Regions from separate parts of the Erwinia sp. GW821-FHT03D09 genome, predicted to be linked through region 3. Evidence: predicted binding sites of a transcription regulator. Region 3 holds the regulator's gene; each other region holds the start of a gene.

Region 1 (5,910 bases), on a different contig from region 3:
GGATCAGCGGGATGCCCGGAACCAACCAGTAAATCAGGTAGCCAATCCCCACCACGGTAATCAGTACCAGCACCAGCGCCAGGCCGATAATCTCGCGCCCGTGGTGCAAAAACTCACTGGTAGGAGTCTTCCAGCCGTCGGCAAACAGCAGCGGCGGGATAAACAGCACTAAGAACAGCTCCGGATCGAAATCGACATGCAGACCAAATGTCGGCCAGGCGAGCAGCGCACCCACGGCGATTTGAACCAGCGGCAGGGGAATTTGGAATGGGATCATTCGCGCGGCGACACCCGACAGCGAAACGACCAGCATCAGGATCAGGATGGTAAAGAAGATTTCCATGTTTTCCTTTATTTATCTTCCAGTGGTGTGCAGGTGAACGCCTGCAAGGCAAGGACAAAGCCCTATCCGGCAGCGCCGTAAGACACTGGTTATAGTAAAGCAAATTAATAAACTGATGAAAAACAGGATGTGCGCCGAGGGGGGAAATTCAGTGGCATCTGAAGGTGGGGCCGATGATTTCGGCCCCGGAACAGGATTTAAATCGCCCAGCCGCCCACATAGAAGGCAACCAGTATTACCGCGATAACCACGGTGCCGATATTCAGCTTGCGCCATTCACCGGCCACGATGCGGCCAATCACCAGCGAACCGAAACCGATCATAATGCCGGTCACAATGTTGCAGGTCAGCACGATAAATACCGCGGCCAGCAGGCCGGACATCGCATCAACGAAATCATCGAAGTCGATTTTCGATACGTTGCTCAGCATCAGCAGGCCAACGTACATCAGCGCAGGCGCCGTCGCATAGCCCGGTACCAGATACGCCAGCGGCGACAGGAACAGGATCAGCAGGAACAGTACGCCAACCACGACTGCCGTCAGGCCGGTTTTACCGCCCGCCGCCGTCCCGGCCGCAGACTCGATATACACCGCCGCAGGCGCTGCACCCACCAGGCCGGAGAAAATACTGCTCACCGAGTCGCTGGTCAGCGCTTTACCGCCGTCGATAATCTGATTGTTTTTATCCAGCAGGTTCGCCTGACCGGCAACGGCACGAATGGTACCGGTGGCATCAAATACCGCCGTCATCACCAGCGCCAGCACGCTTGGCAGCACCGCAGGCTGCAACGCGCCGAGAATATCCAGGCTGAACACCAGCGAGTTACCCTGGGCATCGCTCAAGCTTGGCATGGCAAACAGGCCCTGGTATTTCACTGAAGGATCAAAGATTAGCCCAATCACCGAGATACCGATGATGGTCAGCAGAATGCCGCCGGGGACGCGGCGTTTTTCCAGACCAAAAATCACCGCCAGCCCCAGCAGCGACATCATCACCGGGAAGGAGACGAAGTTACCCAGCGCCACCGGCAGGCCCGGAGCCGGGTTTTTTACGACCAGACCAACGCCATCAGCGGCAATCAGCAGCAGGAACAGACCGATACCTACGCCGGTACCGTGCGCCACACCCATCGGTAAATTGCGCAAGATCCAGGCGCGAATCCCGGTTGCGGAGATGACGGTAAACAGGATACCCATCAGGAACACCGCACCCAGCGCCACCGGTACGCTGATGTGCTGGCCCAGCACCAAACTAAACGCGGTGAACGCGGTCAGGGAGATAGCGCAACCGATAGCCATCGGCAAATTCGCCCACAGTCCCATCAGCAATGAACCAAATCCGGCCACCAGACAGGTGGCAACAAATACCGCCGTCGGTGAGAAACCGGCTTTGCCCAGCATGCTCGGCACCACAATGACAGAATAAACCATGGCCAGAAAAGTGGTCACACCGGCCAGAACTTCGGTTCGCACGCTGCTACCGCGCGCGGATATTTTGAACCAGGTGTCTAACGTACCACCGGCCGGTTTAGAAGGAGTAGACATAGTAATCCCCTGAAATTTCTTATGAACTATTGCTGCGTGGCACCGTTGAAGCAAATGGACGTAAACGTTTGCGTCTTCGGTGCAATATTCACGACAAAAAGAATAAGGTTTCCTTTTTTCGTGTTTATAACCACGTAATTTAGATGCTTAATTAAAAGGTAAACGATTATCCAGCGTTTGACGGTCTGTTTTCAACACCTGTTCACGGTTATCTTTATTTATTCCAAAATCCGCAACCCGGTAATTCAACGCGAATCCCGGATTGGGAGAAACTGTATCGGGATATGCAGGACGGCAAAAATAGCGGTTTCTTATGAACAGGTGAAAGCAGCAAAAGATCCATCAGGAGAGAGTGATTTCGCCGCCCTTTTCCAGCGCACGCTGCCAGGCGCCACGATGCTGAATTTTTTCCAGCCAGCTTTTTATCGCGGGGCAGTCAGTCGTGCCACTGCGCGCAGTCAGCGCCAGCAGCGGAAAACTCATCTGCACGTCGGCAATGCTGAAACGACTGCCGGCAAACCACGCGCGCTGCGCCAGGTGCTGCTCGATAAACTGCTGATGGGCCGCCAGCTGCTTGTCCAGGTACGCTTTCTGCACCCCTTTGCCAAACGCACTGCCAACCGGCCTGAGCAGCCGGGGCACCGGCGCCTGGCCCATTCGGCTGAATATCAGCTTCATCACCAGCAGCGGCATCAGCGATCCTTCGGCATAGTGCAGCCAGTAACGGGATTGCAGCTGCTCCTCTTCCTCAATCAAAGTCAGCCTTTCTTCGTCGTCATAGCGCGATTCAAGGTATTCCAGTATCGCGCCGGACTCGGCAATCACCCGATTGCCGTCGGTTATCACCGGAGATTTGCCCAACGGATGGATTTTTTTCAGTGCCTCGGGGGCCAGCATGCTGGGTTCACGCTGATAGCGTTTGATTTGATAAGGCACGTCCAGCTCTTCCAGCAGCCACAGTACGCGCTGCGAACGGGAGTTGTTCAGATGATGTACGGTGATCATGCTCGCTCCTGTCAAAGCCAAATCTGAAGTATAGGTTTGGCTCAGCTGCTTTTCACATTCAGCAGGATCGCCCCGGTCCCCTGCTCGCTCAGACGGTCGTTCGGGTTCCGCAGCGGGCAGTCCTCCATCGAAAGGCAACCGCAGCCGATGCACCCGTCAAGATCGTCACGCAGGTGGGTGAGCATTTCGATGCGGCGATCCAGCTCATCGCGCCACTGCTGCGACAGCACCGCCCACTCTCTTGGTGACATGCGCTTTCCCGGTGGAAACTGCATTAAATTGTCGCCAATCGTCGCCAGCGGAATGCCGATGCGCTGGGCAATTTTGATAATCGCCACCCGGCGCAGCACATCTCGCGTATAGCGGCGCTGATTCCCCGTGTTGCGATGGCTACTGATTAACCCTTTGCTTTCATAGAAATGCAGCGCAGAAACTGCGACGCCGCAGCGCTGTGCCACATCGCCGGGGGTCAGTTCGCGCTTGTTGGGGGAGTTGCCGCTTTTTTTCATTTAGCTCTTTACCTCAAGTTAACTTGAGGAATTATACTCAGCCTCCATTGAAAGGGCGAGATGTGTGTTCCATCGTGCCCATCCGTTTCTGATACGTCAGTTGTTATGACGGCCAGATTTGACGCAGAACCAGGGAGAAAAATGTATGCATGATGACATCATCCGCACCCTTACCGACTGGATCGAAAGCAATCTTGATAAAACGTTGTCGATTGATGAAGTGGCGGCCAAATCGGGCTATTCGAAATGGCACCTGCAGCGGATGTTCCGCACCGTGACGAAGCAAACGCTCGGAGGCTATATTCGCGAGCGTCGCCTGACGCTGGCGGCAGAAGAGCTGCGGAAAACCCAGCGCCCGGTGTTTGATATCGCCATGCAGTATGGCTACGACTCGCAGCAGACTTTTTCCCGCGTGTTCCGCCGTCAGTTTTCGCAAACGCCGACCGCCTATCGCCACACCATGCGTCGCCAGGCGCTACAGCGCGGCAGCTGGAATTTCGACTGTAGCGACTTTGCGATGAACGGTTTCGCCCGCAGCAGCAGCGAAGTCTGTACCGTCTGCAACTGACCCGCCCGGGTCAGCACGGTGCCACCTCTCTCTCCGGTGGCACCCCGGGGGTCAGCTCCCGGAACGACGGGGACAAAAACCAGCCGCCGCCCCGCTGTTTAATCTGATACATCGCACTGTCAGCCTGGGCAAGCAGAACCTCGGTACTCGGATGGTGCTTGCCTAAAGCAACGCCGATACTCAGCGTCTGAGGGAATCGCGTGCCGTCATCCAGCTCCACTGGCAGCCGCATCTCGGCGGTAATATCCCGAGCCACCTGTGCCGCCTGCTCTTCGCGATCGATCGAGGTCAGCAGAATGGCAAACTCGTCACCGCCAACGCCCAGCCTCGCCACCAGATCGTCTTCGCGCAGCCGCTGGCCGACAACCCTCAGTACCCGGTCGCCCGCCGCACGGCCAAACCGATCGTTGACCTCTTTGAAGCGGTTACCGTCGATAAACAGCACGGCGATGCGCTCGCGCCCCCGAAGATCCAGCCAGCGTTTCTCCAACTGATGATTAAACGCCGTGCGGTTGGGCAAGCCGGTGAGCGTGTCGTGCAGCACCTGATGGGCAAGCGTGTCATTCTCATGCGTCAGATGCTGATGCCAGCAAGCGCGCTGCTTTCTGGATCGCAGCATCACGTTGAGGAACGCCACCAGCGTGGTGAACAGACTGAACATCCAGTAGACCAGCGGATACCAAATTACCCAGAACAGAGAACCGGCCAGAAGCGGCTCGTAGCGGCGTTCAATCAGCAGGCTGACGCTAAACTGAAGCAGACAGGTCACCGCCAGTACCAGGCCGGTGAACTGCGGCGGGAACAGATCGTAAACCCGGATACACAACAAAACTCCAGTAATAAATGGAGCTGATTTCTACAGCACACACTTAGCTGATTCACTGCCTTTCTGCAAAGTGAAAAAGCCTAGATGGGAACTGCTAAGCGCAGTAATGATGTTTATCGCCAGCACGTTCAACGTGCAGTGCCGTAAAGCCAGCCGCAACGCCATGGCGTTCGTCTTCACCGGCATCGGTATTGGCATGTCGTGCTGGTTTGTCACCGGTCTGTTGGGTATTAGCCTGAGCATGGAAAATTTATACAACTTCCGGCATATCACTAAAGACGTGTTTATCAACGTCATGAGCCAGACGCCGCCGGACTGGCCAATGCCCTGATTTCCCGGCCCGATGAAGCCGTCTTCATCGGGCAACGTTGCTTCCTGGCCAACTTCTTTCCCCTCTTTTTCTGCTTTGTTAAAACAGCGTGGAATTACCGCTGGCTCTAAAATAACTTTCACCGCAACGATCCAATTCAGAATTTATTTTTAATTCCACAAGAATATTCCCAATCGCATATCGTGAAATACTGATATAAAATAGCTGAACCACCTCAGCACGAATTAACTCCAGTTATTATCGCCATATTATAGTTAAGAAAGGTAATAGCATTTATGAGAAAGTCACGATATACGGCAGAACAAATCAGCAGAGCAATTAAAGATTCAGAAGACGGTATTAAGGTTAAACAGATTTGTGAAAACCCTGGTATTTCTGAAGCAACGTTCTACAGTTGGAAAAAGAAATACGCCGGATTAAATTCAGAACATGGAAGAAAAATCAAAAAATTAGAAGAGTCTCTGCACAGCATGTCGCGCGAACTGCAGCTGCTCTCTTCCGATAAAGAACTGCTTCAGAGTATTGCGAAGAACTTTTTCACCACCGGGGATAAACGCAAAGCGGTGACCTTTCTGCAGGATACCCACAACGTGGGAACCCGCCGCAGCTGCCGCCTGCTGAATATCAGCCGCAGCGTTTATCACTACCCCAGCAGCTGTGACAGTCAGTAATCTGCTGACAACAGAAATTATTTATCACTCTTTAACATTAGCCGCCGACCGGGAAAGTAATATGCGGTCGGTGCTAATGTTTTCGCTAAAGTTAACGCAGCATACTGTCT
Region 2 (5,910 bases), on a different contig from region 3:
TCATTTCTGGACGGCGTGAAGAAAGGCACCTTTACTGTTCCGGGCGACGGCGTGATTGATTTCAAACCGGTGTTCAAAATTCTCGACGATTTCGGCTACAAAGGCTGGATGGTAGTGGAAGCCGAGCAGGACCCTGCGCTGGCTAACCCGTTTGAATACGCGGTAAAAGCACGTAAATACATTCGCGAAACGGCCGGTCTGTAAGCACCTGACGTAAAAAACCTCCCACTTCTGAAACGGGCTGTTGTTAAAGCCCGATGACGAAGATGGGAGGTTTTTTTGTGGGCGCAGTGTTACTTCAGCTGAAGCGTTTTGAGGATATTTCCCGCTTCGGTCTGCGCAGACTGCTGATCGCCGCCCGGCAGGGAGATCTGCATAGTCAGCAGTTTGCCATCCACTTTGCCCATCACCAGTGAAGACCAGACGGTCTGATTGTTGGCGGAGATCACCGTATCCAGCTGCTGAAGCTGCTGGTCGTTAACGGTAATTTCTTTATTGGTCACCACCTGTAGCTGAGGCGCGCGGCTACGCTGCTGCTCGATCATGCGTTTTGACAGGCCTTCCAGCGTATCGTTGCTGCTGTCGCCCTCAATGACAATGATCGCTTTCTGGCCTGATTCATCGGCGTAAACGTGCATATTATTGGCCTGTGTACCCAATTTGCCGCTTTTGTCGCTCATGCCGGCAGGCAGGGCGAAGCTCAGTTTGCCGCCCATCAGTGAAATAGTCTGGCTGCTCTGACTCGCCTGGCTGCTGGCATTTTTGTCCGCAGCGGCGGTGTCACCCTTGCCATCGCAGGCGGCCAGGCCAACAACCAGTAAACTTACTCCGGCATATTTCAGTAGGTTACGCATCAGGGTCCCTTTGTTAGTCATCGCTCAACATATCAGGCACTTATACAATAGCATTCAGAACGTAAAAGCAACTTATCTTGCGTGACATTGTGTGTAACCAGCTTACCCAAAATTAACCTGCGGGCCATTGGACTTTCCTGCTAATCGTTTCAGCGTGGCGTTCAGCAGCAGGCCATAGGCCGGCAGGAAGAAAATCATGCAGATCATCACTTTAAAGCAGTAATCCACCATGGCGATTTCCACCCAGTGGGTAGCCATAAACGGATCGGTGCTCTGGTAGAAAGCAATAAAGAAGAAGGCTGCCGTATCGCTGATATTGCCAAGGAACATTGCCGCAGCCGGTGCCATCCACCAGGCCGCTTTCTGCCGCAGGCGGTTGAAGACATAAATATCGAGGATTTGCCCCAGGGCGTAGGCCATAAAGCTGGCGCAGGCGATACGGGCCACAAAGATATTCATCTCTTGCAGCGAGGCAACACCCTGCCATTCACCCTGATAATAGAGCGCTGAAATCAGGTAGGAGATAAACAGTGCCGGGATCATCACCGCCAGGATAATACGACGTGCCAGCGGGGCGCCGAAAATCCGCACCGTCAGATCGGTAGCCAGGAAGATAAACGGGAAGCTGAACGCACCCCAGGTGGTGTGCAGACCAAAAATGGAAACCGGCAGCTGGACCAGATAGTTGCTGGAGGTGATCACCAGCAGATGAAACAGGCAGAGCCAGATCAGCGCGTGGGTACGCTGACGCGAAGTAAATGCGATCATATTGAGCCTTTTTAAGATCAATGGGGTGAGGGAACCCAGTTTAATTTAAGACGCACCGACCGTTTTGACGGCAGCACATCGGTCGCTTGCGCGATTTTGCGGCATATTACCCGGTTGTGCTGCTAATGCAATGGTTAATTTTAGCGCAAACGTTATCGTCAGATAGGGCTGTTGCACTCCGGTCGTCCGGCGGTAGAATAGCGGCCGTTTGTTATCATCATTGTTGAGAATCCCATGAGCGATCTTTTCGCTAACCCCGATAAAACCCTTGATGCGCTGGGCCTGCGCTGCCCGGAGCCAGTCATGATGGTGCGCAAAACCGTGCGTCATATGCAGGAGGGTGAAACGCTGCTGATTATTGCTGACGATCCGGCGACTACGCGGGATATTCCCGGTTTCTGCCGATTTATGGAGCACACGCTGCTGGCGCAGAATACTGATGAACTGCCGTATCGCTATCTGCTGAAGAAAGGCGTTTAAGGGAGCCTTTGCGGCTCCCCCTGCTTTAACTGCTCGGGGCGAATAGTTTGCGCCCTGAATTCTGCGACAATATTTGGCTACGGCTACGGCTACGGCTACGGCTACGATCTGCGCTGCAGCAGCCGCAGGGCGTTAGCGGTTACTAATGCCGTCGCACCCGAATCCGCCAGCACCGCCAGCCACAGCCCGGTGATCCCCAGCAGCGTAGTCAGCAGGAATACGGCTTTCAGGCCCAGCGCAATGGTGATGTTCTGGCGAATATTGGCGTGAGTGGCACGCGACAGGCCAATCATCGCCGCCAGCCCGGCGAGTCGGTTATGCGTCAGCGCGGCGTCTGCCGCTTCAAGCGCCACATCGCTACCGCTGCCCATCGCGATACCAATCGTTGCTGCTTTCATCGCCGGTGCATCGTTGATGCCATCGCCAACCATCGCCACCGGCTGCTGCTGATTAAGCGCGCTGACCGCTGCAACCTTATCTTCCGGCAGCAGGCTGGCGCGATAGTCTATGCCCAGTTCACCGGCGATTGCCGCTGCCGCCCGGGGGTTATCGCCGGTCAGCATCACGCCCTGAATACCCATTGCCTTCAGTTCTGCCAACGTGCTTTTGGCGTCTTCGCGCAGGGTGTCGCGCAGGGCGATCAGACCCAAAAGCTGCTGCGCATCGTGCAGGATCACCACCGTATTGCCCGCGCTTTCCAGCGCTTCAACGGCGGAACGATGTGGCGCCAGCCGTTCTGCATCGACTTTTGACGGCGCGCTGATAGACAGTAAGCGATCGCTCACTACCGCTTCCACACCGCTACCGACAAGCGCCCGCTGTTCCGTGACGGCAGGTAAAGTTAGCTTGCGCTCTAAGGCGGCAGCGACAATGGCCTGCGCCAGCGGATGCGAGGAACCCTGTTCTATCGCCGCTGCCGTTGCCAGCAGCCACGCTTCATCCTGCTGTGCAAACGGCTTGATGGCGGTAACCCGGGGTTTACCCTCGGTCAGCGTACCGGTTTTATCAAAGGCGATAGTGCGAACGCTGCCCAGGCTTTCCAGCGCTGCGCCGCCCTTAATTAACGCACCGCGGCGGGTTGCCGCCGCCAGCCCGGAGGTAATCGCGGCAGGGGTGGAGATCACCAGCGCGCACGGGCAGCCGATCAGCAACAGGGTTAGCCCTTTATAAATCCACGGCTGCCATTCAGCGCCCATCAGCAGCGGCGGTATAACGGCAACCGCGAGGGCCAGAGCCATAATCGCCGGAGTATAAATACGGCTGAATCGATCGAGGAAGCGTTCAATCGGTGCCCGGCGCTCTTCCGCTTCTTCAATCAGGTGCAGAATGCGGTCAATGGCGCTTTCGCCCGGTTTCGAAACCACTTCCAGCTGCACCAGGCGATCCACGCTCAGGCAACCTGCTGCGATCGACTCGCCCTGCTGGCGTTCCACCGGGATCGATTCGCCGGTGAGTGCGCTCTCGTCAAAGCTGGCAAACGGGCTGATCAATCGGGCATCGGCGGGCAGACGCGCTCCGGCTGCAACCTCGATACAATCACCGGGACGCAGGTCGCTAACCTGCACGTTCTCACGGCTCGAGCCATTAATGCGCACCGCCTGGTCTGGTTTGAGCGCCATCAGCGCCGTTACGCCTTTTCGTGCCCGGCTGGCGGCAAATGACTCCAGCCGCTCGCCCAGCATAAACAGCAGCAGCACCATCGCCGCCTCGGCCGTTGCGCCAATAAACAGCGCGCCAACGGCGGCCACGGTCATTAACGTTTCAATACTGAAGGGGGAACCGCTGCGTATCAGGCGCAGCGCGCTGAGCGCAATCGGGCAGACGCCGATCAATGTGGTAGCAATAAAAGCAAACTGCCCGATAGCAGGATTGACGGTATCCAGCAGCCAGCTGACGGCCATCAGTATACTCAGCAGGATCAGGCTACGGTTCTCCTGCCAGAATCCGGGAGTGGACTGGGCTGATTTCGCGGCATCAGGCGCATCGCTGCGCTGAAGCTGAAAACCTGCACGGGCCACGGCTTTCTCTACGTTATTTCGCACATCGCCGCTGGCATCCACCACCAGCTTCTCACTGGAAAAGACCACGCGGGCCGTATCAATATTTCCGAGCTGACGTACGGCGGTTTCGACTTTTCGCGCGCAGCTTGGGCAGTCCATACCTTTAATCAGCCAGCTGTAGCGGTTGAGTCCCGCTCGCCTGTCGCCCTCGTCGTCGGCGGTATCTCCCGAGCTGCAGGAGGCATCGCCGCAGCACGGTGTTTCTACGCTGGCTGCGCTGATTGCGGTGATTTTGCGGATAACGGGACGTTTGGCTGAACTGCTGCAGCCGTGCTGATGGGGGGCGTGGTCGTGACCACAGCTGCAAGTAGAATGCGAGTGCATAGCGCCTCCTGGAAGATAGCGGCGGGCGTGAGTGCCCGCCATAAAGCCATCTTACACTTTGGAGTCCACTCCAGAGTCAAGCCCTACAGCCACAGCGATCGCACAATCATAAAGTGACCGGCAAAATAGCAGGCGGCAATAATCGCCCGATCGGCGTTAAAGCGATGGCGATAGTGGCTGACCAGCCAGACGATATTGGCCAGCAACAGCAGGGAGGCCCCGACCATCAGCGTAAAGCTGTAGTCGGTCGGACGGAATACATACAGCTCGGCGCTTAGCCAGACCATCAGCAGAGTGATGCCAATAAAAGTACACACCGGCCAGCGTAGCTCTTCCAGACGGCTCCAGACTGTAGCAATCAGTAACCCGCCAATAATCAGTAGCGCCAGCGGCAACGGCCAGAAAAAGCTCAGCGTCATCTGGCTGGCGAAGAACAGGGTATACAGCAGATGTGAAAGGAAAAACGCGCCGATGGCATACAGCATGCGGCGTTCAGGCAGCAGGCTCAGGGCATCACCAAGCAGCGTTGCCAGCAGACCAAGCAGGATCAGATAGTCGGTGGTTTTCAGTACGGGTGCCTGCCAGGCCCAGGCCAACAACAGCAATAATGTGACGGGCTTAAATACCCAGCGCTGCCACTGCGGACCGCGATAAGAGGCATCAACATACAACCAGCCGGAAAAAAGCACAGCGAGAAAAGACCAGATCATAAATTTTTCCCTGTATTGACGAAAAACTCCACAACTTTGCCCAGTTTAGGTCATCCGACAGCGATGTGACAATCGTCCTGGTCCGGTTGTATGCTTATCGTGTGCTGTTCCCTCGTATCTCTGGAGAAACCTGTTCTATGAAGCCGCCGTTAATATTTCTTGTCGTGGTTGCGCTGATCGCCGTGCTGGCTACACGCCAGTTCATCAAGCAGCGGAGGGAAAACGCCGTCAACGATGCCTCGCCCATGCGCAGTTTGATGGTGGAAGTGAAAACTAAACGGGAATTTCTGGCACCGGATCGGCGATCCCGCCAGCGTGACCAAATCCCGGTGGAGGACATGCGTTATGAGGCGTGGTTTCATCCGTTGAACGGCTCAGAGGACATCAAGCTGGCGCTGAGCGCCAGTGATTATCATCAGATCGATAAAGGCAGCCGTGGTGAGCTACAGGTACAGGGGACGCGTTTTATCCGCTTTACTCCCTGTACGGCTTCCGACTGTTAACAGAAGGCGGAACGCCACCTGAAACCTGCGGCTGATATTCCGGCCAGGATGCTACTGTTTCGGGAAGTTTTTCTTCTGCCAGGCCAGCAGCTCAAACACGCCGAAGAAGAAAATCTTCAGCTGCATAAAACCGCTCAGCTTCGGCGACTCTTTTGGCTGGGTAGAGCGCATCAGCACCAGTTGTAAACCGTGCATGATGACCATAAAAAAT
Region 3 (5,910 bases):
CCAGGCCATCAGCGTCAGGTCGTAATCTGCGCCGATATTGTGCCAGTCCTCCATGACGAAATGCGGTTCGCTGGCATTGGCAATATGTCTTACCGACGGCAGACAGCCGTTAGGGAAAATATATTTGTTGATCCACGGATCAACATTCTCATCGGTTTTATTTGCCCCGATGGTATGCAGCAGGAAAATACCATCAGGTTTTAAATTACGGTCTACGACAGAAAAATAGGTCGCGTAATTTTTGGGCCCAACGTGTTCAAACATGCCAACTGAAACAATGCGGTCGTACTGCTGATTCAAATCGCGATAATCCTGCAAAAGGATTGTCACATCCAGCCCTTCACAGCGCTGCTGCGCCATTTTTTGTTGTTCGGCAGAAATGGTAACTCCAAACACGCTGACGCCGTAATGACGAGCAGCGTATTCCGCGAGTCCGCCCCAGCCGCAGCCAATATCCAGCAGCGACATGCCGGGAGCCAGCTCAAGCTTCTCGCAAATCATTTTAAGCTTCGCTTCCTGCGCCTGTTCCAGCGTTTCAGCCTCTTTCCAGTAACCGCATGAATACTGCATATACGGATCAAGCATCAATGAAAACAGGTCGTTACCCAAGTCATAGTGCTCTTTACCCACGATCCAGGCCCTTTTCCGCGACTGGAGATTGGTCAGGCGAGCGGCGGCAATGCGAAGCGTATCTTTAAAATGGTGGGGGAGTTGTTGATCGAGTTTTGCCAGCAGCACGCGCTGGAAAAAGATATCCAGCCTGTCACACTGCCACCAGCCGTCCATATAACTTTCACCCAAACCCAATGAGCCTTCCTGCAGCACGCGTTTGAAAAAGTTGGGATTACTTATTCTGATATCCCATGGACGGGAACCTTTTATTTCTATGTCAGCCTTGCGCAACATCTCCTGGATAATTCGGTACCACTGGTTTTCTTCCAGGCTCACTTCTTCTATACACGATGAACTCATTAGCTTCTCCATCACCCTGTGTGATTAAAACCTGAGAAAAGAATAGTCAATTTCTACAGATTTATGAGAAAACTCACGGCAGAGCCGCAGTCTGATATCCGACGTTAACAGAGGATTGTATTATAACCGGCAGAGGCTGAAACAGACGTAACATAACAGTATGACAGCCTAGTCAGTAAAAAATGCCGAACACCGCCAAAGCGATCTTCGGATTTAAATGTTGGTAACTTGTTATTTTATAATGCCTGACGAGTATATCCTCCCGTCAGGCAATATTCAATGCATTATTGTTAGCGTGCTAACTAAGTAATTTTACAACATATCACAACGGGTTTTCCATCGTTTGAAGCGCTAATTTTTTAGCCGCTTTACGCTGAATCAGGAAACCTATCGTAACAAGTAAAATGGTCAGTAACATGACACGCACGGTGGTTTCTAGCGGTGATTCAATCCAGGTTGAAACAGCCAGACTGGCGATAAAGCACAGACCGAGCTGCAGCATATTTTGTAATGCGGCGGCTTTCCCCGTTGCCTGCGGGAACGGCAGCAGGGCGCTGGACACCACCACCGGATAAATTGCGCCACTGGCCATCGACATGACGCAGAACGGCGTGAGCAGACTGTACAAAGATGGCGCCTGCTGCTGTGCGGCAATAAATAGCACGATAACCCCCAGGCTAAAGCACAGCAGCATCCACGGCAGCAGCTGCCCGCCGGAGAAACGATTAAGCAGTGCACGGCAGCCAAAGCCACCAATCAGAAAGGCGATGGTCTGCGGCACATAGCTCAGGCCGATATCGGCAGGAGACAGACCCAGATTGCCGAGGATAAACGGTGAACCGGTCAGCCAGGCAAAGAAGCTGGCGGAGCAGGCGGCGAACACCAGCACGTTACCGCTGTATACCGGGGACTTCAGCAGCGTCAGGAAACCAGGGGCCGGACCATTGGGTGCCGCTTTCTCAGCGGATTTACGGCCAGAAAGGCGCAGCGTGGGGATCAGCAATATTACGCTAATCAGCAGCAGCGCGACAAAGATCGCTCGCCAGGAAAAATGTTCAAGTAGCCAGGCACCCAGCAGCGGTGCCAGCGCCGGTGAAAGCGCAACCAGCGGCATAATGGTGGCGAATACGCGTTTTGCCTGCTCGGCGCTGTAGCGATCGACAACCAGGGCCTGCCAGCTTACGGCTGCGGCACACACACCCACAGCCTGCAGGAAACGGAAAAACAGCAGCCACGGAGCGGAATGCACCCACATCATGGCAGCACAGCCGATAGCGAACATCCCCAGCCCCACCAGCAGCACGGGCTTGCGGCCAAGGCGGTCGGACAGTGTTCCCCAAATCAGCTGTGCGCAGGCGAAGCCGGCAAGGAAGATGCTCAGGCTGGCGCTGATAACGCCAGAACCGGTGGCAAGATCCTGCTGCATCTCACCAAAAGCGGGCAGGTACATATCGGTAGCAAGGAAACCCAGCATGCTCAGCATAGCCAGATAAACGATAAAGAATTTTGAAGGCATAGTTTACTCGTACAGGGCAGTTTTTTATCGCAGGGAGTGTAAAGGGATGCACTTACGCTTGTGAAACGCTAATATTCGTCAGTTCCATTGAAAAAATTTGCAGGCAAAGTGATGTGGTCAGAACATTCTCTGGAAGTGATTGAAGCCGTTGCCAGAACTGGCAGCTTTACTGCCGCAGCGGCTGAGCTTCACCGCGTGCCTTCTGCGGTAAGCTATACCGTACGCCAGCTAGAGCAGTGGCTGGCCGTCAGCCTGTTTGAACGACGCCATCGCGATGTGGTGTTGACCGAGGCCGGGCGAGTATTTAGCGAGGAAGGGCGTTTTGTTATCAAAAAAATGCTTGCCACGCGTCGCCGCTGTCAGCAGGTGGCTAACGGCTGGCGAGGTCAGATTAATATCGCCGTTGACCGCATTGTCAGACCGCAGCGTACCCGCCAGCTTATCGTCGATTTCTACCGTCATTTCCCCGATATGGAACTGCATATCTTCCCTGAGGTGTTTAACGGCGTGTGGGATGCGCTGGCGGATGGCCGCGTTGATGTGGCGATTGGTGCCACCCAGGCTGTGCCGGTCGGCGGACGCTTCGCCTTCCGCGATATGGGTAGCCTTAACTGGCGCTGTGTGGTAAAGGCGGGGCATCCCCTGTTGCACCAGACAAGCCCGCTCAGCGACGATCTGCTGCGCGAATGGCCATCGCTGACGCTGGAGGACACGTCGCGATCGCTGCCAAAGCGTAATACCTGGACGCTGGATAATCAGCGTCGGCTGGTGGTTCCTGACTGGGACAGCGCGATTGACTGTCTGCGGGCCGGACTGTGCGTCGGCATGATCCCGGGGCACTTTGCCCGGGGGTGGATCGCAGAAGGGGGCGTTGCGGAACTGACGCTGGCAAACCCGTTCCCGATCAGCCCATGTTGCCTGAGCTGGTCGGAACAAAGTGCGTCACCGGCGCTGAACTGGCTGCTCGATTACGTCGGCGACAGCGATACGCTTAATGCTGAATGGCTGAGTGAACCGTCCGCCTGAGCGAACGGGATTAGCGGCGATAGTCGCGGAACGGGCCGTCGGCAACGGAGCGCCGTTCAATCAGGGACGGATGAACTTCAATGGTCTGCGGTTCTTCACGCTTGCTGGTGATGCGATCGAACAGCATATCAAACGCGGTTTCTCCCAGCCTTTCTTTCGGCTGATGCACCGTGGTCAGCGCCGGTGTGAAATAGCGGGCGTTGCGCACGTTATCATAACCGATCACCGAAATATCCTGCGGAACGCGCAGGCCCATCTCATCTGCGGCACAAATTGCGCCCATAGCCATCACGTCGCCGCCGCAGAAGATGGCAGTAGGGCGCTGTTTCTGCCCCAGAATCTGCTGCATGGCGCGATAACCGGATTCAGGTTCAAAGTCGCCCTGGACCAGCCACTCTTCGCGCAGGGTAATCCCGGCTTCGTTCAGCGCTTTGAGGAATCCGGCATGGCGTCCGCCGCCGGTGTTGCGCTCCAGCTGTCCAGGAATGGCACCGATATCACGGTGACCACGCTCAATAAGATAACGCCCGGCCAGATAGCCGCCTTCAAAGGCGTTATCCAGTACTGTATCGGTGAAATCACCGCGCGATTCGCCCCAGTCCATCACCACCATCGGGATATTGCGGTGGTCTTCCAGCATCGAGATTAATGAATCCGGATACTCAGAGCACATTACCAGCAGCCCGTCCACGCGCTTCTGCGCCATCATCGACAGGTAAGCCTGCTGTTTGTGCAGGTCGTTGTGCGCATTCCCAAGGATCAGGGTATAGCCTTTGGCAAAGCAGCGGTTTTCCACGGCTTCAATAATTTCGGCAAAATAGGGCGCTTCGCTGGATGTTGCCAGCAGGCCGATGGTTTTGGTGTGGTTAACCTTCAGACTACGTGCCACGGCGCTGGGGGAATAGTGCAATTCCTTAATTGCTGCCCACACGGCTTCACGAGTCTCTTCGGCTACAAAGCGCGTTTTATTAATTACGTGGGAAACCGTGGTTGTTGAAACCCCGGCTCGCTTTGCCACATCCTTAATTGTTGCCATTAAACTTATGCTCCTGGTGTTATCGTAACTATTTGATAACAGGTTGGTTAAACGTTTGCCTGGGTGCGGCCTTTTCCCGCCAGACCAAAGTGGTTTAGATGTTGCCGCAACGGGTCGGAAAGGGGAAAAAATCGTCCGTAGAGTGACTGCAGAGCTGGCAAAAACCGTTTCCGCTGCTGTTGCGCAACGGAAAAGAGGAATTCTAACAAGGCTGCGCAGAGAAAACGAGATTTTTACGGGGAACTGTGAGAAAATCTTTGTGCATACATTTTACAGGGTTATTAAGGAGAGACGATGAGTACCGATCTGAAATTCTCACTGCTGACCACGGTGGGTGCGCTACTGATGATTATTGCATTTAGCTTCACGGCTATTCTGTACTAAGAAAATCGGGAGGAGCATGGCTCCTCCCGATTAGCAATGAGTCCTGACGGTCCGCGTTGCGCAATCAGCGAATCGTTTTCGGCGTCATCATTCGGCGTGCACCAATGTAATGCTCCTGCCAGTAATCATCGCCCAGCGTGCTTACCTGAATATCTTTGCCGGTTCTCGGTGACTGAATGAATTTCCCACCGCCAAGATAAACGCCAACGTGATCGGCAGTACCGCGTCCGCTGATGCGGAAGAACACCAAATCGCCTTTTTCCAGCTTGTCGCGTTTGATTGGTGCAGCATCACGCAGGTGATACATCTCATTCGCCGTGCGCGGGATCTTAAACTTCACCAGGTCTTTATAGGCGTACCACACCAGGCCGCTACAGTCGAAACCGGTCGAGGGTGAGGCGCCGCCCCACTGGTAGGGTTTACCTAACTGGCCCATCAGCTTGTTCATCGCTGTTTCACGCGCTTTCTGATAGCGTGCGCGGTGTGCCTTGCTCAACTTCAACGGCGATTCAGGGGACTCAACTTCACCATTCTCGATAGCGCGCAGCGTGCCTTTCTTACCTTTTTTCGTCTGCAAAGAGGCGAGACGCTCGCGACCATAGCGCTTTTTCTCCATCTTGCCGATGCGGGTGGTTTTCACTTCGCGTGAAGCGGTGGCTTCCTGGCTCTTCTTCAGTTTTGCCTTCTGGGTAGCAGAAACTTTGTTTTTCTTAAGCGCTGGCGCTTTGTTTTTTTTAATGAGAGGTTCTTTGACTTTCTTCGTGGCGGCAGCTTTCACCGGGCGACGCTTGCGGCGTTCATCTTTACGCGCAGAGTTGTGGTCAACTTTATGTTGGTTAGCGTTAACGGGAGCATGAGGCGATGCATGCGCCATATTAAAGAACAGCTGGGCAAGGGCCAGCATGCTAAGCGTGATGATTAAACGCAACGTTCCCATTAACAGTTAAACTCAGTGTAATGACCGCATGGCAATCGA
Region 4 (5,910 bases), on a different contig from region 3:
GCCGGCGCGCAGTTCGTTATCAGCCCGGGTCTGACCGAACCGCTGCTGCGCGCCGCGGTAGACGGTCCGGTACCGCTGATTCCGGGTATTAGCACCGTATCAGAACTGATGACCGGGCTGGACTACGGCCTGCGTGAGTTTAAATTTTTCCCGGCTGAAGCTAACGGCGGCGTGAAGGCATTGCAGGCCATTGGTGGGCCATTCCCGCAGGTGCGTTTCTGCCCGACCGGAGGCATTTCCCCGGCAAACTACCGTGACTATCTGGCGCTGAAGAGCGTGCTGTGTATTGGCGGCTCATGGCTGGTGCCTGCCGATGCGCTGGAAGCGGGCGATTACGATCGTATTACCCGTCTGGCGCAGGAAGCGGTGGCTGGCGCACGCTGATGCAAGGCAGTGGGCTACGGTAAACACGTTGTTTGCCTGGCATCAGGTTATAAATTTGAGGCCGCTATCTCGTTGGGATCGCGGCTTTTTTATATGTGGGGAAACGCGCTATTTGGCTGGCTGTAGCTGTAGCTGTAGCTGTGGCTGTGGCTGTGGCTGTGGCTGTGGCTGTGGCTGTGGCTGTGGCGCCCGGGGCGCATCCTCTATGCAACTCGGATGACCTGCGTCCCACATAGGGTGGTGCGAGGACCCGCCCGAACGGGGGAACCACCAGCCAGCATTAACACTACTGTCCCAGCCCACGCAGGTAACGTTAAATCACCCGCTAACTTTCACGCCAGCCGCCGCAGCAACCGCACGCTGCACCGCGTCATCAATATCCGCACCGGTCGCCAGTGCCACGCCAAGACGGCGCTGACCGCGGATCTCCGGTTTACCGAACAGACGAACCTGCAAACCGGCACCGACTGCCGCCTGCAAATTACCGAACTGAACATTATCACTGTCCAGCTGAGGCAGAATAACGGCAGATGCAGACGGTCCGTACTGACGAATCCCCCCAACCGGCAGGCCGAGGAACGCGCGAACATGCAGGGCAAACTCGGAAACATCCTGCGAAATCAGCGTCACCATACCGGTATCGTGTGGGCGAGGGGAAACCTCGCTGAACACCACCTCATCACCGCACACAAACAGTTCCACGCCAAACAGACCGCGTCCGCCGAGGGCTTCAACGACTTTACGAGCGATATCCTGCGCGCGCTGCAGTGCCAGATCGCTCATCTGCTGCGGCTGCCAGGATTCGCGGTAGTCGCCATCTTCCTGGCGGTGACCGATCGGGGCGCAGAAATGAACGCCGTCAACGGCGCTGATAGTCAGCAGGGTGATTTCAAAATCGAATTTCACCACGCCTTCAACAATCACCCGGCCCGCACCGGCGCGGCCGCCCTGTTGGGCATATTCCCAGGCCGCTTCCAGCTGTGGAGCTTCGCGGATAAAACTCTGACCTTTACCGGAAGAACTCATGACTGGCTTAACGATGCACGGGAAGCCAATTTCATCGGCGGCGGCAAAGAATGCTTCACGGCTGTCGGCGAAGCGGTAGCTTGAAGTAGGTAACGACAGCTCTTCAGCGGCGAGGCGGCGGATGCCTTCACGGTTCATGGTCAATTTCGCCGCGCGTGCGGTAGGTACTACATGCTGGCCCTGTTTTTCCAGTTCAACCAGCATGTCGGTGGCGATGGCTTCGATTTCGGGCACGACGAAGTCCGGTTTTTCCCGAGCGATCAGTTCGGCCAGTGCGGCACCGTCAAGCATATTGATCACATGACTGCGGTGGGCAACGTGCATGGCAGGGGCATCGGCATAGCGATCGACTGCGATCACTTCCACGCCAAGACGCTGACATTCCAGCGCCACTTCCTTGCCCAGTTCACCTGATCCTAACAGCATTACGCGGGTCGCCTGTGGGCGCAGTGCGGTTCCAAGAGTCGTCATAATCTCTACCTGATTGAATGGAAAAAAACGCGCGCAGTATAAACGAAAACGTTTGCGTATTCATCCTGAACGCTAAACTTGAGTCAAATCCGCTTCAGTGATAGGCTGTATATAAACACAGTATAGCGAGAAGAAAATTATGGCTGTTGAAATTCAATACGTAGTCGTCAGAAAAGGTGAGGAAAAGATGACGTTTGCCAGCAAAAAAGAAGCCGATGCCTACGACAAAATGCTCGATATGGCCGAAGTTTTTTCTGAATGGCTGACCACCAGTCCGCTTGCGCTTGATGAGCAGCAGGGTGAAGCACTGGGCTTGTATCTTGCCGAAAACAAAGATGCGCTGCAGCACATTCTGCGCACCGGTAAGATGCCGGAAGAGGCGGCTGCATCAGAAGATGAAACGGCCGAAGCTGAGGGTAAACTGCGCGCGGTGTGATTCCCGAGGGCAGGCATCACTGCGATGCCAGCAGTTGGCTAAGTGCATGCATTGCCCTGCGCGCGGTTTTCACAGGATCTGCCTGATGAAGATCGTCATTGAATACCTCAAGCCCCAACGGCCCGCGATAGTCAATCTGATGCAGATGCTGCAACAGGGTAGCTAAAGGGAAATTGCCTTCTCCGGGTAACAGGCGGTGGTGGCGAGCTGTTTCCACCAGTTTTCCCTTTACTGGCAGTTGCGCCAGATCGGAAAGCTGCACCAGGAAAATCTTTTCCACCGGTATGCCTGCCAGGTCATTAACACTGCGCTGGCGAACAAAAATATGGAAAGCATCCACGACCAGCCCGAGGTTGGGGGCATCTATTTTTTTAATCAGTTGCCATGCATCTACGGTATTGTTTATTATGCAGCTCCAGGCCATCGCTTCATAGGCAATGCTCAGCCCTCGTTGCTGTGCCCGATCTGCCAGCCAGCGCAGATCTTCCTCTATCCTCTCAGCTTGGCAGCGCCTATCGGTTGAAGCCGGAACCAGCAACGTTGACGCCCCCAGAAGACAGGCCGCCTGCATCATTTTTTCGGCCTCTTGATACTTATCCTTTCGCAGCGCGTCCGGGGCGCCATCAAAATCCAACAGCACCTGATAATCAGTCAGCGCCAGCGGGAGATCTCTCAGCACGTTTTGCAGTCCGTGAAGACCGGCTCCTGCGGCCTCTACGTCCTGCTGCCATAGCTCAACCTGATTGAAACCGGCCTGAAAGGCTGCCTGTAGTTTTTGTTCGGGGGACTCACCCAGCAAAATGGTATTTATAAATAACGGATTTCTTGCAAAGGCCATTTCAGCTCCTTAAAAAAGTCGGCAATACAAAGGTAGAAACAAAAGTTTCACCTCACAACTCCCATAGCCAGGAATGCCATGGCGACTATCGACTCAAAATAAAGGCTAATTTTCCACCGGTCGTGCCGTCTGCTATTGGCAATCAGGCATCTTACTGCCAGTCTTACAGGCAGGCACAGCAACCATGAAAATATCATGACACCACCAAAAGCAAAGAAAGTCCCCCATGTGATGACTCAGCACGGTGACACGCGCTGCGATAACTATTACTGGCTGCGCGATGATCAACGGGAAGATCCGGAGATTATTGCGTGGCTTCAGGAAGAGAATGAGTACGGCGACAAACTGCTTGAGCCACAAAAGGCGCTTCAGGCGGAGCTGTTGCAGGAAATCGTCGATCGCATCCCGCCACGTGATCAGTCGGTTCCCTATGTAAAAAATGGCTATCGCTACCAGAGCCGCTATGAAGAGGGCAACGAGTACGCCATTTATAGCCGCCAGCCAGCGGAAACCGCTACACCCGAGCAGTGGGAAACGCTGGTTGATGCTAATCAACGCGCAGCAGAAAGTGAGTTCTATGCGCTCGGCAGCCTGGCGATTACCCGTGATAACCAGATCCTTGCGCTGGCTGAAGATTTTCTCTCGCGCCGCATTTACAGCATCCATTTCCGCAACCTGCACGACGAGCGCGTCTATGACGACGTGCTGGAAGGCGTAACGGCGGGGATGACCTGGGCGAATGACTCGCAAACGCTTTACTACGTGCGCAAGCATTCGAAGACGCTGCTGCCTTATCAGGTATGGCGACATACGCTGGGCACCACGCAGGAAAGCGATCGGCTGGTTTATGAGGAGCTGGACGATACCTTCTACGTTGGCCTGTATAAAACCACCTCCGAGCAGTTTATTGCGATCTCATTGAACAGCAGCACCACCAGTGAAATTCTGCTGCTGGATGCGAATGTGCCGGATGCAGAACCGGTCCTGTTCAGTCCGCGCCGCAAAGACCATGAATACAGCGTCGATCACTATCAGCAGCACTTTTATCTGCGTTCGAATCGCGACGGTAAAAACTTCGGCCTCTATCGCACCGACACCGTTGATGAAAACAGCTGGCAGGCGATTATTGCGCCGCGTGCGGATATCGTGCTGGAAGGCTACTCGCTGTTCCGCGATTGGCTGGTGGTGGAAGAGCGCCAGCGCGGCCTCACCCGCCTGCGCCAGATTAACTGGCAGAGTGGGGAAGATCGGGCGATTGCCTTTGACGATCCGACCTACGTCACCTGGCTGGGCCATAACCCGGAGCCGGAAACTGGCAAACTGCGCTATGGCTATTCCTCAATGACCACGCCGGATACGCTCTATGAAGTGGATATGGACAGCGGCGAGCGGCAGGTGCTGAAGCAGACGGCAGTAAAAGGGTTTGATGCCGGTCATTATCGCAGTGAACGTCATTGGATTACCGTGCGTGACGGAGTTGACGTACCGGTATCGCTGGTGTATCGCAAGGACAGCTATCGCCCCGGCAGCAACCCGCTGCTGGTCTACGGCTACGGCTCGTATGGCAGCAGCATGGACCCCGATTTCAGCGCCAGCCGGCTCAGCCTGCTGGACCGCGGCTTCGTCTTCGCCTTAACCCACATTCGCGGCGGCGGTGAAATGGGTCAGCAGTGGTACGATGATGGCCGTCTGCTGAATAAGATGAACACGTTCTACGACTTTATCGATATCACCGATGCACTGGTGGAAAAAGGCTATGGCGATCCGTCCAGGCTTTACGCTATGGGCGGCAGCGCCGGGGGCTTGCTGATGGGAGCGGTGATCAATATGGCACCGGAACGCTTCCACGGCGTGGTGGCACAGGTACCTTTCGTTGATGTGGTCACCACCATGCTGGACGAGAGTATTCCACTGACCACCGGGGAATATGACGAGTGGGGTAACCCCAACGACGAGCAGTATTATCACTACATTAAGCAGTACAGCCCGTACGACCAGGTCACAGCCCGGCACTACCCGCATCTGCTGGTCACGACCGGCCTGCATGATTCGCAGGTGCAGTATTGGGAACCGGCCAAATGGGTGGCAAAACTGCGGGAACTGAAGACGGACGCGAACCTGCTGGTACTGCATACCGATATGGATGCCGGACACGGTGGTAAATCAGGCCGTTATAAAGTGTGGGAAGAGGTGGCGCTGGAGTACGCGTTTCTGATTGGGCTGGCGAACGGCACGCTCACCAGCAGTTCTGCTCACTAATCATCTATGCCTAAGGCCCGCTGCATGGCAATACGCAGATTGGGCTTAAGATCCGGGATGTTTTTCAACATCCAGTGCAGATATCCCGGATCTTTCTTCGCCACGGAATCAATGGCTTGTCCACGATATTTACCGAACGGAAACGCGCTTTCCAGACCTTTAGTCTGCATTCGGCGGACCATCTCCGCTGCGTCCCAGCCGCTGGTATCCATGATATGGACCAGCAGCGCAGCGGTGATGTAGCAGTCGTACAGCGCCCGGTGCGCGTGCAGGCCGGATGGGGTAATCACCTCAAGATTCAGCGCATCGCGCAGCGCCTGATTTCCGTACTTGAGGCCGGGCCACAGGCGGCGGGCAAGCGTCATGGTGCAAATCCACTCGCCGTGTATTTCCGGCAGCATCCGACGATCAAAGCTGGCGTTATGCGCCACATAATAAGCACTACCCTGATAACGCCCCACCGCCTGTTCTATGGTAGGTTTACCGAGCACCATCT

Evidence for each region. The regulator PurR, encoded in region 3, represses purine synthesis genes. The targets are predictions, from matches to a motif close to CANGCAAACGTTTGCNTG.
Region 1: AC07U6_RS08675 (NCS2 family permease) is a predicted target of PurR. The motif match lies at 1,948-1,965, and genes of this name have one in related genera.
Region 2: tusA (sulfurtransferase TusA) is a predicted target of PurR. The motif match lies at 1,765-1,782, and genes of this name have one in related genera.
Region 4: purT (formate-dependent phosphoribosylglycinamide formyltransferase) is a predicted target of PurR. The motif match lies at 1,923-1,940, and genes of this name have one in related genera.

The regions. Positions count from the first base shown of each region.
Region 1 covers NZ_JBWKUK010000007.1:109,428-115,337, reverse strand. Annotated here, with positions in the region: gene AC07U6_RS08680 (Na+/H+ antiporter) at 1-343, opposite strand, end outside; gene AC07U6_RS08675 (NCS2 family permease) at 541-1,890, opposite strand; gene AC07U6_RS08670 (glutathione S-transferase family protein) at 2,233-2,895, opposite strand; gene soxR (redox-sensitive transcriptional activator SoxR) at 2,937-3,404, opposite strand; gene soxS (superoxide response transcriptional regulator SoxS) at 3,550-3,972, shown strand; gene AC07U6_RS08655 (diguanylate cyclase) at 3,983-4,516, opposite strand; partial or broken gene AC07U6_RS08650 (poly-beta-1,6 N-acetyl-D-glucosamine synthase) at 4,559-4,792, opposite strand; gene AC07U6_RS08645 (YjcB family protein) at 4,869-5,129, shown strand; gene AC07U6_RS08640 (transposase) at 5,405-5,800, shown strand.
Region 2 covers NZ_JBWKUK010000002.1:166,410-172,319, forward strand. Annotated here, with positions in the region: gene iolE (myo-inosose-2 dehydratase) at 1-204, shown strand, start outside; gene AC07U6_RS02485 (DcrB family lipoprotein) at 294-854, opposite strand; gene AC07U6_RS02490 (7-cyano-7-deazaguanine/7-aminomethyl-7-deazaguanine transporter) at 957-1,622, opposite strand; gene tusA (sulfurtransferase TusA) at 1,857-2,102, shown strand; gene AC07U6_RS02500 (zinc/cadmium/mercury/lead-transporting ATPase) at 2,204-4,486, opposite strand; gene AC07U6_RS02505 (lysoplasmalogenase) at 4,570-5,196, opposite strand; gene AC07U6_RS02510 (DUF2500 domain-containing protein) at 5,334-5,699, shown strand; gene AC07U6_RS02515 (DUF1145 family protein) at 5,751-5,910, opposite strand, start outside.
Region 3 covers NZ_JBWKUK010000001.1:98,222-104,131, forward strand. Annotated here, with positions in the region: gene cfa (cyclopropane fatty acyl phospholipid synthase) at 1-972, opposite strand, end outside; gene punC (purine nucleoside transporter PunC) at 1,295-2,488, opposite strand; gene punR (DNA-binding transcriptional activator PunR) at 2,600-3,514, shown strand; gene purR (HTH-type transcriptional repressor PurR) at 3,525-4,550, opposite strand; gene cydH (cytochrome bd-I oxidase subunit CydH) at 4,845-4,934, shown strand; gene AC07U6_RS00545 (C40 family peptidase) at 4,999-5,862, opposite strand.
Region 4 covers NZ_JBWKUK010000004.1:78,706-84,615, forward strand. Annotated here, with positions in the region: gene AC07U6_RS04920 (bifunctional 4-hydroxy-2-oxoglutarate aldolase/2-dehydro-3-deoxy-phosphogluconate aldolase) at 1-384, shown strand, start outside; gene purT (formate-dependent phosphoribosylglycinamide formyltransferase) at 703-1,881, opposite strand; gene AC07U6_RS04930 (YebG family protein) at 2,021-2,317, shown strand; gene AC07U6_RS04935 (sugar phosphate isomerase/epimerase family protein) at 2,334-3,155, opposite strand; gene AC07U6_RS04940 (S9 family peptidase) at 3,351-5,414, shown strand; gene exoX (exodeoxyribonuclease X) at 5,411-5,910, opposite strand, start outside.